Linked DNA regions of Microbulbifer sp. A4B17. The protein of the gene in region 1 binds, or shares a complex with, the protein of each later gene. Links are inferred from orthologs where the notes say so. Each region holds a gene or a part of one and is shown on either strand. Other genes may lie near its edges.

Evidence for each region.
Region 2: the proteins of trxA (region 1) and BTJ40_RS11940 are in contact, whole or in part, in an NMR structure (PDB 2IPA), measured with the Bacillus subtilis proteins. The link is inferred for Microbulbifer sp. A4B17 from one-to-one orthologs.

Annotation. Positions count from the first base shown.
Region 1 is NZ_CP029064.1:238,819-245,825, forward strand. What follows is about bases 3,591-6,491. They hold trxA (thioredoxin TrxA), read left to right. Parts: upstream 3,591-4,826; coding sequence 4,827-5,156; downstream 5,157-6,491. Other genes in these bases: hemW (radical SAM family heme chaperone HemW), read left to right, coding at 3,591-4,678; rho (transcription termination factor Rho), read left to right, coding at 5,522-6,491. Also shown: BTJ40_RS01165 (dynamin family protein), read left to right, coding at 1-206; BTJ40_RS01170 (homoserine O-acetyltransferase), read left to right, coding at 378-1,580; methionine biosynthesis protein MetW, read left to right, coding at 1,580-2,170; BTJ40_RS01180 (DUF4426 domain-containing protein), read left to right, coding at 2,310-2,759; rdgB (RdgB/HAM1 family non-canonical purine NTP pyrophosphatase), read left to right, coding at 2,854-3,471; more of hemW, read left to right, coding at 3,455-3,590; more of rho, read left to right, coding at 6,492-6,781. UniProt on the Bacillus subtilis protein: Participates in various redox reactions through the reversible oxidation of its active center dithiol to a disulfide and catalyzes dithiol-disulfide exchange reactions.
Region 2 is NZ_CP029064.1:2,679,202-2,686,139, reverse strand. What follows is about bases 2,492-5,323. They hold BTJ40_RS11940 (arsenate reductase ArsC), read right to left. Parts: upstream 4,206-5,323; coding sequence 3,777-4,205; downstream 2,492-3,776. Other genes in these bases: BTJ40_RS11930 (carboxy terminal-processing peptidase), read right to left, coding at 5,211-5,323; xthA (exodeoxyribonuclease III), read right to left, coding at 4,304-5,119; BTJ40_RS11945 (metalloregulator ArsR/SmtB family transcription factor), read right to left, coding at 3,436-3,780; BTJ40_RS11950 (ArsJ-associated glyceraldehyde-3-phosphate dehydrogenase), read right to left, coding at 2,492-3,350. In the rest of the region: BTJ40_RS11965 (hypothetical protein), read left to right, coding at 1-67; BTJ40_RS11960 (cytochrome b), read left to right, coding at 109-696; organoarsenical effux MFS transporter ArsJ, read right to left, coding at 971-2,218; more of BTJ40_RS11950, read right to left, coding at 2,346-2,491; more of BTJ40_RS11930, read right to left, coding at 5,324-6,938. UniProt on the Bacillus subtilis protein: Catalyzes the reduction of arsenate [As(V)] to arsenite [As(III)]. In vitro, can dephosphorylate para-nitrophenyl phosphate (pNPP).

The DNA.
Region 1 (7,007 bases):
ACCTGATTAAGCTTACAGAGCTGAAACAGAAAACTCGCAGTCGTCGCACGGATCTTCGAACTCTGGAGGATGAAGTGCAGCGCAATGATAAGGCTCTGGTGGCGTTGGAAGATTTGCTGCGGCACAGCAGTTCGGCACCGCAGCCGGTTGCACCTGCACCGCGCGCTCACAATGTGACACCTTTGAAGGCCTCCCATACCACCTGAATCGGGTGCTGAGGAGTTTCTGAGAGCCCGCCAGGGATTTTACGGAATTAGCCAGAGGCTCCCAATTGTTATTGGTTCTGACTGGCATTTGTTATAAGTTGCAGTGTTCTCGTTCACTGATTGCTTAGGCATTTGCCAAGCAATACCTTTCAACATGACAGATACAGTACCTTGTCAACGGAAAATTCTACCGCTTCCCCGAAAGCTCAAGCTGCCACTACCGATGATGCTGGCTCAGTGGGTCTTGTCGAGCCCAAAAGTCACAGCTTTAGTGAGCCGCTGGAACTGGCCTGTGGCCGAGTGCTCAAAAATTACACTCTGGTTTACGAGACCTACGGCGAACTCAATGGAGCAAAGAGTAATGCAGTCCTGATCTGTCACGCGCTTTCGGGACACCATCACGCTGCAGGGCGACACAATGCCGAGGATAAGCGTCCGGGTTGGTGGGACCATTACATCGGTCCAGGCAAGCCGATCGATACCGATCATTTTTTCGTAGTGTCCGTTAATAATCTCGGTGGTTGTCACGGGTCTACGGGTCCCATATCCATAAACCCGGAGACCGGCACTACCTGGGGGCCGGACTTCCCATCGCTGCGCGTGCGCGATTGGGTTCACAGCCAAGCTCGCCTGGCGGATATTTTGGGTATTCATCAATGGGCAGCTGTGATAGGTGGCAGTCTCGGCGGGATGCAGGCGATGCGCTGGTCTCTGGAATACCCCGAGCGTCTGCGCCATTGCGTGGTTATTGCCTCTGCCATGAAGTTGTCTGCACAAAATATCGCCTTTAATGAGACGGCGCGTCAGGCGATTACATCCGACCCGGATTTTTGTGACGGGCACTATCTGCAAGAGGGTAAGTTGCCCCGTCGAGGCCTGGCCGTTGCGCGTATGATCGGTCATATCACTTATCTTTCCGACGACGGCTTGGGGCGGAAGTTTGGCCGTGAATTGCGCAGTGGCAGCTTTCAACAGGGGTCGGATGAAGAAGTGGAATTTCAAATACAGAGCTATTTACGCCACCAGGGAGCGAGTTTCTCCAACACTTTCGACCCCAACACCTACATCCTGATGACACGAGCGCTGGATTTCTTCGATTTGGCGCGGGAGTACGATGATGACCCGGTAGAGGCCTTCTCCCATGCAAAGTGTCGCTTTTTATTGGTGTCATTCACTTCTGACTGGCGCTTTGCACCTGAGCGCTCCCGGGAAATTGCCGATGCACTGATGCATGCGGATATACCGGTGAGTTATGCCGAGGTGGAGTCGGCAATGGGGCACGACGCCTTCCTGCTACCCAATACCCGCTATGAAGGGGTATTTCGGGCCTATATGCAGCGAGTTGCGGCCGACATTGCTGAGGAGGTGTGCTGATGAGGATAGATTTGGATGTGATCCAGGGCTGGATTACACCTGGCAGCCGGGTTCTCGATCTCGGCTGTGGCGACGGTGCGCTGCTCGAGCAGCTAGGGATAAACAAGAACGTTAAAGGCTATGGCCTTGAAATCGATCCCGAGCAAATTGAGCGTTGCGTTGCCCGTGGCGTCAATGTTGTCGAGCAAAACCTGAATACGGGGTTGGGCAATTTTGCCGACGGCAGCTTTGATGCCGTGGTCATGACCCAGGCACTACAAACCCTGAGCAAGCCACACTTGGTTGTGGAGGAGATGCTCAGGGTCGGCCGGGATTGCATCATAACTTTTCCCAACTTTGGACAGTGGAAGGCTCGCTGGCACCTCGCATTTTCCGGGCGTATGCCGGTATCTGATTTATTACCTTACGAGTGGTATAACACGCCCAATATTCATTTTTGTACTTTTACTGACTTTGAGGTGTTGTGTCGGGAAAACAGCTGGACCATCCTGCATCGCCAGGTGGTTTCTGAGTCCTTGGCGGGCCGGGCACTCAAAGACTTTTTACCAAATTTGTTTGGTGAGACAGCCATATATCATCTAACTCGCTAAACTAAGATTTGCGCCAGCTCTTTTGTGGAGGACTTTGGCGCGAGGGACAGATTGAGTGAAGGGCACCCAGGGGCCCTGACTGGAGTTGACCACCGAACTTATTGGTAGAGGTGGCGGCTATAACAACTGGAGGTGGAGTGTGAAACGTATCCTTGCCGTGGCTGCTTCTGTGGCCCTGCTATTTTTGTCTGCCGGCGCTGCTGCGCAGGAAGCACGTATAATTAAAAATTATGTTGATTTTGGCGACTATCGAGTGGTCTATTCAGTGTTCAACAGCGATTTTATCCAGCCGGACATCGCGCGTCAGTACCAGTTGGCGCGGGCAAAAGACCGGGCCTATGTGAATGTCTCTGTAGTTAAGAAGGATGGCGGAACACATGGTCTCAGCGCTGAGATGTCTGGGACAGCAACTAATCTGATCCAGCAGTCGAGGCCGCTTAAGTTTAAGGAAATCCGGGAAGGGGATGCTGTGTATTATCTCGCGCCCCTACGATTTGAGGCTGAGGAAACCCTCACCTTTAACGTAGATGTCAAACTGCCCAATGGTAAAAATGAGACGATCAGCTTCCGTCGCAAACTGGATCGCTAGTAATGCAATGAGATTCCGCTGGCTTGGGTGCCCGCCGAATCCACTCCCTATGAATTGTAATGCGGGCTCAGGCCCGCTTTTTATTTGAAGTGACATGTTAAATAAAATTGTTCTTGCCAGTGGTAATGCCGGCAAACTTCGCGAATTTTCACAGCTGTTTGCCTCGTGGGAGGTAGAGGTTCTGCCCCAATCTGAGTTTGGGGTGAATGACGCTGATGAAACTGGGCTGAGCTTTATTGAAAATGCCTTGATCAAAGCTCGCCATGCCAGCCGCATCAGTGGCTTGCCGGCGTTGGCGGATGATTCAGGCTTGGCGGTGGATGCATTACGCGGCGCACCGGGAATCTACTCTGCGCGTTACTCGGGAGTAGGAGCTACGGATGAGAAAAACAATGCAAAGCTGTTGGAAGCCCTTAGCGATGCCGAGACAGACCAGCGCACCGCCAGTTTCCACTGTGCCCTGGCTTTTGTGCGCCAATGGGACGACCCGGTGCCATTGGTATGCAGCGCTAAGTGGAGCGGTACGATTTTACGGGAGCCCGCAGGGGATCAGGGGTTTGGCTATGACCCGCTGTTCTTTGTTGAGTCCGAGGGGATGACTTCTGCTGAGTTGCCGAGGGAGGCGAAGAATCGCCTGAGCCACCGGGCCAAGGCCATGGCCCAATTTGAACTTTTGTGGCGACAGAATATGCAGGGTGCCGACCTTGCCTGATAACAGCGCCGTATTACAACTGCCGCCGCTCAGTCTGTATATTCACATTCCCTGGTGTGTACGCAAATGCCCATACTGTGATTTCAACTCCCACCAGGCCGATAGAGATCGCGTTAACTCAGATTATGCCCTGCCGGAATCTGAATATGTGGAGCAGTTGCGCCTTGACCTGGTAAGCCAGCTGCCCTGGGTACAGGGGCGTAAATTGCAGTCCATATTTTTTGGCGGCGGCACACCGAGCCTGTTTTCCCCACAAGCAATTGGGAAGATCCTGGAAGGTGCCGAGCAAGTGGTCGGATTTGCGGACGATATCGAAATCACCCTGGAGGCTAACCCCGGCACTTTTGAACAGGCCAAGTTCACCGGCTACCGGGCTGTCGGGGTTAACCGCCTGTCCATTGGAGTGCAGAGTTTCGACTCCAACCAATTGCAGCAGCTGGGACGTATTCACAGCGGTGAAGAGGCCGAGAGTGCTCTGGCAATGGCGCGCCGAGCAGGCTTTGAGAATATTAACCTCGACTTGATGCACGGATTGCCCAAACAGACTGAAGAGGAAGCCCTCAATGATTTGCGTCGGGCAATTTCCCTGGCCCCAGAGCATATCTCCTGGTACCAGCTAACAATTGAGCCAAACACGGCATTTTACAGTGCGCCGCCGGTTACCCCCGGCTCGCAGATGATTGCCAGTATGCAGGGCAGTGGGCGAGAACTGCTCGCGTCGGAGGGTTATTGCCGCTACGAGGTGTCGGCTTACAGTAAATCCCAACTCGAGTCCCGCCACAATATTAACTACTGGTCTTTCGGAGACTATTTGGGTATTGGTGCCGGTGCTCATGGCAAGGTGACTCTGGTGGAAAGTGGACAAATTTTGCGCAGTCGACGTACTCGCACACCGAAGGATTACCTGTCCATTGGCAGGCAGCAACCAGGGTTGCTGCACAGCGCTTTATCTGAACCCCATACTGATCAGGTTGAGAGTGAGGATTTGCCGCTGGAGTTTCTGATGAATACCCTTCGCCTAGTGGGGGGGGTTCCCAGCGAGACTTTTACACATTACACCGGGTTGCCACTGTCTGAACTGCAAAAACAGTGGCCCACTCTGATAGCTATGGAGCTTGTGGAGTGTTTAGACGAGCGAATTGCCGCCAGTGCTTTTGGCTTTGACTATATCGATGAGGTCCTGCAGCGTTTCCTGGAACAGACGTAAGTCTGTTGGCAGGAGAGACTTGAAATCCCATTTTGCGCCCCAATTTTGAGGGCAATGGTGCATCGCAGCTGTAAAACCACTGCTGTGACCGTGAGAAGATGCGTTGGCTGTGCCCTCGCATCGAGAAACTAAAGAACAGGAATGCAATATGAGCGAGCACTCAATCATCAACGTATCTGACGCTGAATTCGAAGCAGAAGTTCTCAAAGCTGAAGGCCCTGTGCTGGTAGACTTCTGGGCACAGTGGTGCGGCCCGTGCAAGATGATCGCTCCAGTGCTGGAAGACCTGGCTGGCCACTACGGCGATAAGTTGAAGATCGTAAAAGTAGACGTTGATGCCAACAAAGAGAGCCCGGCAAAATATAATGTCCGCGGTATCCCCACACTACTGTTGTTCAAGGGTGGCAATGTAGAAGGCACTAAAGTCGGCGCATTGTCCCGCGCACAGCTGACTGAATTTATCGACAGCCAGCTGTAAGACTGTCGTTTCTATCCTGCAAAGGGGTAAATTTCTTTGCAGGATGGGAAACACCCGTTATACTGGCTGTAATTCTGAAATAGTTCAGCGGTCTTGAATTAAGTGAGACGAGCTGACAAAACGCCCCTCCACAGGGTCCCTGACCATCCCCGGTGCGTATACTCCTCGAGTTGAACTTGTTCTGATAATGCTCCATAAATTGATTATGGAGAGCATAAGTTTACTGAGTACTGTGGTCTTGGTAGAAAAAGGTACCTAGGTGTTTCGGGTAAATAGACGAGCTAATCTCTAATTATCAAACCCCTCCTCAAAATTTCAGGCGTGTCCGCGCCAAATGACAACAGAAACATTAATAAGCAATTGGTATGAATCTCTCCGAATTAAAAACCAAACCCATTGAAGAGTTGATTGAAATAGCCAAAGGCATGGGCCTGGAAAACCTGGCCCGTTCTCGCAAGCAGGATATTATTTTCAATATTCTCAAGCGACACGCCAAAAGCGGTGAAGATATTTATGGCGACGGCGTATTAGAAATCCTTCAAGACGGTTTTGGATTTTTGCGTTCTGCTGACTCCTCTTATCTCGCGGGACCGGATGATATATATGTATCTCCAAGTCAGATTCGCCGATTTAATTTACGTACGGGCGACTCAATTTCCGGAAAGATTCGCCCACCGAAAGAAGGCGAAAGATATTTTGCTTTATTAAAAGTTAACGAAATTAATTTTGACAAACCGGAAAACGCACGTAACAAAATTCTTTTCGAAAACCTCACTCCTCTCTTCCCCAACGATCGCCTCACCCTCGAGTGCGGAAACGGCTCCTCCGAAGACCTGATTGGTCGTATTATTGATCTTGTTGCTCCGATCGGAAAAGGCCAGCGCGGTTTGATTGTTGCGCCGCCGAAGGCGGGTAAAACGATTATGTTGCAAAATATGGCGCAAGCCATTACGCGCAATAATCCAGAATGCCATTTGATCGTATTGCTGATTGATGAGCGCCCTGAGGAAGTGACAGAAATGCAGCGCTCCGTGCGGGGTGAGGTTGTTGCCTCTACTTTTGATGAGCCACCGGCGCGTCACGTACAAGTAGCGGAAATGGTAATTGAAAAAGCCAAGCGCCTGGTAGAGCACAAGAAAGATGTGGTTATCTTGCTCGACTCTATCACCCGCTTGGCTCGCGCTTACAACACAACAGTTCCTAGCTCCGGTAAAGTATTAACCGGTGGTGTTGATGCCCACGCCTTAGAGCGTCCGAAGCGCTTCTTTGGTGCTGCGCGAAACATTGAAGAAGGCGGAAGTCTATCTATTATTGCTACTGCGCTTATCGATACCGGCTCGAAAATGGACGAAGTGATTTTCGAGGAGTTCAAAGGTACTGGTAATATGGAATTGCAGCTGGATCGCAAGATTGCTGAAAAACGCGTATATCCAGCCATTAATGTGCGCAGATCCGGCACTCGCCGGGAAGAGTTGTTAATGCCAGAGGGCGAGCTACAGCGCGTGTGGATTTTACGTAAGCTGTTACACGATATGGAAGATGTGGCATCGACTGAATTCCTAGTGGATAAATTGAAAGATTTCAAGACAAATGATGAATTCTTCCTATCCATGAAACGGAAATAATTGTTGTATATAAAGTTGCGTCTATAAAGGCGCTCTTTATTTACTTAAAGCAGAATAAGGCGGTTAATTGCGTCTATTACTGTTGAAAAGGCGAGCTATAAGGCATATAAAGTTCCACATTGTGGCGCTTGATATGGATTTTAGGCAACGCGCCTTACTGAATTGGCCCAGGAGTTTCTCCGAAAGGGCCAATCTCAAATGGTTAATCTGGTGGAGCTGGTTATCC
Region 2 (6,938 bases), 2.4 Mb from region 1 along the record:
GATGGTTGGTATTGTCAGCTTCATTTTTGGCTTGCACAGATATTTTTTAAACAGGGATCTAGGGTAGTATCAATAATCGGTAAGCTACGTTATGGGGAAGTGACCGGGATGACTCTCCGAAATCGTCCAGATAGTTACGGTTCAGTGGCCAAGTGGCTACATTGGTTAACGGCCTTATTGTTTTTGGGTTCTTATATTTCGGTCTACTACCGTCAGTGGCTTACTGAGGAGGAAACCCCCGCGAACTGGATTGCCTTGCAGTTACATCTTTCTATAGGTATTACTATTGGACTGCTAGTTATACTTAGGATTATATGGCGTCTGACTAATCCGCCGCCACCACTTGAACCAGCCACTCCTTTTGAACACTTTGCAGCCCATACCGGCCATCTTCTCCTCTATTTAGTTATGATCATTGCCCCACTGACCGGATACATCGGGACAGGTGTGGATACGGACTATTTTTTTCTTTTCGAGATTCCTAAATTTGAAAGTACCCAAGCTTTTGTTGCGATAGTTCAGGATCGAATGGGTATGACTTTTGAACAGTTTGAGAAACCGGTCGATTTTATCCATAAGGAAGTCCTGGGAGAGTGGGTGGTGTGGATCTTAATCCTGGGGCACGCTCTGGCCGCCCTCTATCATCACTACATCAAAAAGGATCGGACTTTGCTAAGGATGACCGTGACTAGATAGTTATAACTCTTACACTGGTTTTGGCAGAAAGTGGTGGCAAATAGGCATTGAGCGCCAAATCCAGACATTTTAACCTCGAGTTTTTGCAGTTCCTATGGAGCTGTGCACTTGGACTTGAGGTGGGTGTTATATGAGGTATTTGGTCTTTGCGTTGGTGCTATTGATAATGGGGTGTATGCCTGAGTCCAAGTTTTATCGAATCGCTCAAGCTGAAATGGCATCACAACTTATCTGCCAGCAGTCACTGGCAGGCGATAAGCTAGCTTCAAGTGAATCAGCTTCGACTTAGACTGCCAACTTCCTGACTACTGGATTTATGTTTAGGTAAGCCCAGTGATACCAGTGCAGCCAACAATATGAAGGCGCTGGAAATAAGTAGACAGGCCTCTAAACCCTTGGTTTGAAATACCCACCCTGAAAGTAATGTTCCCAGCAAGCGCCCGGTAGCATTTGCCATATAGTAGAAGCCGACATCCATAGAGACGCCATCTTCCCGCGCATATGCAACAATCAAATAGCTGTGCAGGGACGAATTTACGGCGAAAATTACGGCAAAGATCAACAGTCCACCCAGGACTGCAATCTGTGGGGCAACCCCCTTAAATAGCGCGATCGCGATCAATACTGGCACGGTAGCAAGTGCAATTGCCCAGAAAAGTGCGGCTCGGCCATCCGGCGGTAGAGAAGAGCGTGTTGTTGTGAACATCGGGGCCTGGGTTTGCACAATACCGTAACCAATCACCCAGGATGCCAGGAAGGCACCTACTTGCCAGTGATCCCAATTAAATTGGCTGGCCAGGAAAACGGGCAGGGCAATAACAAACCAGACATCCCGGGAAGCAAACAAAAGAAGGCGCGCGGCTGACAATATGTTGACTGCGGGGCTCTTGGAAAAGACATCCTTAAAAGGACTCTTTGCCTTGGCTTTCCCTAAATCCTGCTTAAGATATTTCAGGCTTATTAACCAAACTATTCCAAGAGCGATGGCCATCGAGGCAATCGCGCCTTGAAAGCCAAGTGCGGCGAGTAGGGCACCACCAAGAAAAAAGCCCAAGCCCTTTAAAGCATTTTTCGAGCCCGTAAGCAGGGCGATCCATCGATACAAAGCGCCACTGGCCTGATCGGGAACCAGCAATTTAATTGAACTCTTCGCGCTCATTTTATTCAGGTCTTTGGCAATACCGGAAAGGGCTTGGGCGGCCATTACCAAGGGGACCGAGAGATACTGACTAGGTACCAGCAGCATAGAAAGAGCAACAACCTGTAAGGCTAGCCCCAAATTCATGGTCCGGTTGAGTCCAATCCGGGCGCCGAGCCAGCCGCCGACAAGATTAGTGACTACGCCAAAGAATTCGTAGAAAAGGAAAAGCAGGGCAATCTGTAAAGGGTTGTAGCCTAGCTGGTGAAAATGCAGCAGCACCAGCATGCGCAGAGCGCCGTCAGTCAGAGTAAATGCCCAGTAATTGCCCGTTACCAGCAGGTATTGGCGCATTGGCGACGATAAGTTGTGAAGAAACTGCATGATCTCGTTCTGTGTACTGCTACTTACTAAAAGCGGGAAGAAAAAATACGAACTCATGGGAAGGTATTTACAGTACCCCTTAGGTGCAGCGTGTTCTTTCCTTCCGGCCCCGTTGTACTTTAGCTGCTTAGCCCATGGTGCCAATCATTCGAGCCAATTCCGCCGTGCGGTTGGCGTAACCCCATTCATTGTCATACCAGGCGTAAACTTTTACCTGGGTGCCGTTAACGACCATGGTGGAGAGGGCATCAATAATGCTCGATCTGGGGTCGGTTTTGTAATCCACAGAAACGAGAGGCCTTTCCTCGTAGCCGAGAATATCTTTCAGCTCACCCTCTGCTGCTTCTTTAAAGAGTTGGTTTACTGCTTCCGGGGTAGTGGCGGTTTCCACTTCGAAAACGCAATCAGTAATGGATGCGTTTGCGAGGGGAACACGAACGGCGTGGCCGTTCAGGCGACCAGACAGCTCTGGGAAAATGGTGGCGATGGCTGTAGCTGAACCCGTTGTTGTAGGAATCAGGCTGGCTCCACAAGCGCGGGCTCTACGCAAGTCTGCATGGGGTGCATCGAGGATGGTCTGGGTATTGGTGATATCGTGAATTGTGGTGATTGAACCATGGCGGATCCCCAGATTTTCGTGGATTACTTTCACTACTGGAGCAAGGCAGTTAGTCGTACAGGAAGCGGCGGTAATAATCTGGTGTTTGTCCGGCTGGTAAATATGTTGATTCACTCCAAGGACAATGTTCGGTACTCCAGCCTCTTTAACTGGTGCAGAGACCAGCACCTTCTTTACCCCTTGATCCAGGTACGGCTGGAGTAGCTCGGTGGTTTTCATTTTCCCGGAAGCTTCTACAACCAGGTCACAGTTGCGCCAATCTGTATCTGCGATGGTGGTGTTGCGGCTGCAGACTATCGTTTTCCCATCAACCTGAATCGTGTTGCCAGCGGCTTTCGCTTCCTTGTGCCATCGCCCGTGTACAGAGTCAAAGTTGAGCAGGTGGGCAAGTGTGGTGGCATCGCCGGCAGGGTCATTAATCTGGACAAATTCTACTTCAGGCCAATCCCAGGCAGCGCGCAGTACCAGCCGTCCAATACGGCCAAATCCATTGATCCCAATTTTGATGGTCATTGTTAATTTTGCTCCGTTTTCTGTCAGGCATATATGAGAAACCATATATATCTGGATAATTTGAATCTTTGATCGGCAAGCAGTATCAGCAGCACAGACTTGTGCGCTCAGGCCGGTCTCCCATTTGAATCAGGTTATTGAGGTCTTCGGTAATAAAGTGCTGGTTCGCCTGCAAGGTGTCGAACAGTACAGATTTTGCCCATGCGTTCAGGTCCGGGTTGATCCGATAAAACACCCACTGCCCCTGGCGGCGATCCATGAGGAGGTCGGAGCTTCTTAATAAGGCAAGATGCCTTGAAATTTTAGGCTGGCTCAACCCAAGTGCTGACGTTAACTCGCACACGCAAAGCTCTTCCTCGTGTGCGATAAGGAGTAGTGTGCGTAGCCGTGTATCATCGGCCAGGCATTTGTAAAACTGTACTGGGTTCATGCTGCTCTTTTTCGTAAATCCGCCTCGGCCTGGGCCAAGACCAGTAATTTGATACGAGTGCTCAGCTCACGTGCCGTGGTGTAAAAAGGGCAGAAGCAGTGTCGCTTTGTCGGCTCCTTAAAGTTCCAGGCAATTACCTTGTCGACTTTTGGGGAGGGCACATACTCATGCCGGCTTTTGTCGCAAAGTGTGATGACCAAATCAAAAGATTGGTCGGCCATATCTTCTATCACTTTGGGAGTGAGACCCTCCGTAGAAATTCCCAGGTGCTCCAGTGCTTGCAGGGCTCGTGGATCTGGTGCCTGAGCATTGGTCCCAGCACCACAGGCTTCGTAAGAGCTGCCCCCGTAATGACGCAATAGCGCTTCAGCCATCAGTGAGCGGGCAGAATCTCCTGCACATACAAACAGAACACGCCTTTTCATTGGAGGGCTCCATTTGGCTTTTTAACAATTATATATGGAAAACCATATATTCATAGTCTTAAAAATAGCCCACTGAACCAGTGGGCTATAGCGAGTGCTTAAAGTTTAAACTCGGCCCATACGGGGGCGTGATCTGATGGGCGCTCCATGGCCCGAATATCGTAATCCACGCCGGTCCCGACACATTTTTCTAGAAGAGGGTTGGTGGCGAGAATCAAGTCGATACGCAGGCCGCGTCTGGGGTCGCGGTCGAACCCACGGCTGCGGTAGTCGAACCAGCTGAATACATCATCTGTTTCTGGATTTTGTGCGCGGAAGGTGTCGGTGAGCCCCCAGCCTTCAATTTTTTGAAGCCACTCGCGCTCTTCTGGAAGGAAGCTGCATTTACCATCGCGCAGCCAGCGCTTGCGATTGGGTTCACCAATACCGATATCCTGGTCGCTGGGTGAAATATTCATATCGCCGATCACCAATACAGGTGCTTCCGGCTTACAAGTGGTTTGCAGGTAGGTGTCCAGGTCGGCGTAGTACTTTTGCTTTGCCGGGAATTTAACCGGGTGCTCGCGATTTTCACCTTGCGGGAAATAGCCATTGATAACCGTGAGGGGCTCAGGACCACCGATATCAAACTTTCCGGCAACCATGCGGCGCTGGGCGTCGCTGGCATCGGTTGGGAAGCCGTATTCGCGATCAATAAAAGGCAGGCGTGAGAGCAGGGCGACGCCGTAGTGTGTTTTTTGGCCAAAATAAATTAGCTCATAGCCCAGGTCTTTTATCGCATCTACTGGAAAATCTTCGTCGGTGACTTTAGTTTCCTGTAGGCCGATGATATCGGGCTGATGGTTGTCTACCAGGGCCTGCATCTGGTGCAGGCGAGTGCGAATACTATTGACGTTAAAGGAAACAACCTTCATCTCTTCCCCCAAAATAAAAAAGGTCGGGCTAGCCCGACCTAAGAGTTAGTTCGCGGACCGGGCGCACGCCGCGCCCAGTGCCTATCGGTATTTAGAAGTTGGCAACCTGGGGCGGGGCCTTGCTGGCCTTATCGGCCAGGCCGATAAAGTCCGCCATTATATAGCCCGCTTCATTCAAAATTGGATCTTTTTCCAACTTGATCTCTACAGGGCCACCGATGTTGGCCACTTCTTCAGATTCGCTTTCTTCGTAAGCCTCAAAGTTCTCGTAGGGCTCAAGGCCTTTAGCTTTGCGGCGGCGGTTTTCCATATCCAGCAATCGCTGATTGACGGACTTGCGCTCATTCTCTCTAGTTGATTCGTTGAGAGAGACATACTTCTTGTCAGCCCGCTCGGCGTCGAATTTGAACTGATCGCGCAGGAAAACAAAATCTGGATCTGTTTCCGTGCGCTTGTTGTGCTTGGTAATCAAGTTCGGGATCAGCATCTTCAAGTTGAAATACTTTGCATGAGGCACAGCGTGGATACGATCCCAGGGCAGGGCAGTATCGTAAGCACTTTCACCTACATTTTCGGCATCAATCAGCTGTGGCATATCGATGTCCGGCTTTACTCCCGCGTGCTGTGTGCTGTCTCCGGAAACCCGGTAGAACTTGGACTGGGTAATTTTTAATTGGCCTTCCTTCAGGGGAGCCATAGTTTGCACAGTGCCCTTACCAAACGATTGGTTGCCTACCACCAAGCCTCGGTTGTAATCCTGAATTGCACCGGCAAAGATCTCGGATGCAGAGGCCGACAAGCGATTAATCAATACCATCAGCGGCCCGCGATACATGGCGCGGGAGCGCGAGCGGTTGTGGCGGGAAATCTGCTCATTGGCATGGCGGATCTGCACAACAGGGCCCTGATCAATAAACAGGTCTGTGAGCATGGTGGCTTCTTGCAGTGAACCACCGCCATTGTTGCGAAGATCCAGGATAATACCGTCAACCTTCTCCTCTTTGAGCTCACTCAGCAGACGGGCAACGTCTCGCGTGGTGCTCTTATAGTTGGGGTCGCGGCGACGATAGGCGTCAAAGTCAATATAGAAGGTCGGCAGGTTAATCACACCGATCTTGTAATTCTTACTGCCGTCAGAGAATTCAAACACCGCCTTCTTGGCTGCCTGATCTTCCAGCTTCACTTTGCTGCGCTTGATCAGGATAGTCTTGTGAGTACCGTCACCACCGGTGGGGATAGTCTCCAGGCGTACGTAAGTGCCAGCCTTGCCGCGAATCAGGTCCACGACATCGTCCAGGCGCCAGCCTACGACATCGACCATTTCACCTTCTTTATCCTGGCCAACACCCACGATTTTGTCGTTGGGTTTAATCTTGCCAGTGCGATCGGCAGGCCCTCCGTGGACCAGGCGTGCAACTTTGGTGTATTCCTCGTCTGCTTGCAGCACTGCACCGATCCCCTCCAGGGAGAGGGACATGCTCATATTAAAGTTCTCCAATGAGCGTGGTGACAGGTAGTTACTGTGCGGGTCGTAGAGACGAGTCAGCGAGTTCATATAGAGTTCAAATACGTCGTCACTCTTCTGCTGCTCAAGGCGTTTCTTCTGGCCTTTGTAACGGCGTACCAGAAGATCCTGAATATCCTCATCGGATTTTCCGGTTAGTCGAAGATTCAGGATGCTGCTTTTTAAGCGTTTGCGCCAAAGCTCATCGGCAGCGCTGATCGAGTTGGGCCACTGGCTTTCCTCTCGATCCAGCTCCAGGGTTTCTTCCCGGGAAAAATCATAGGCGGGCAGGCCTTTTTCCAATTCGGACAGAAT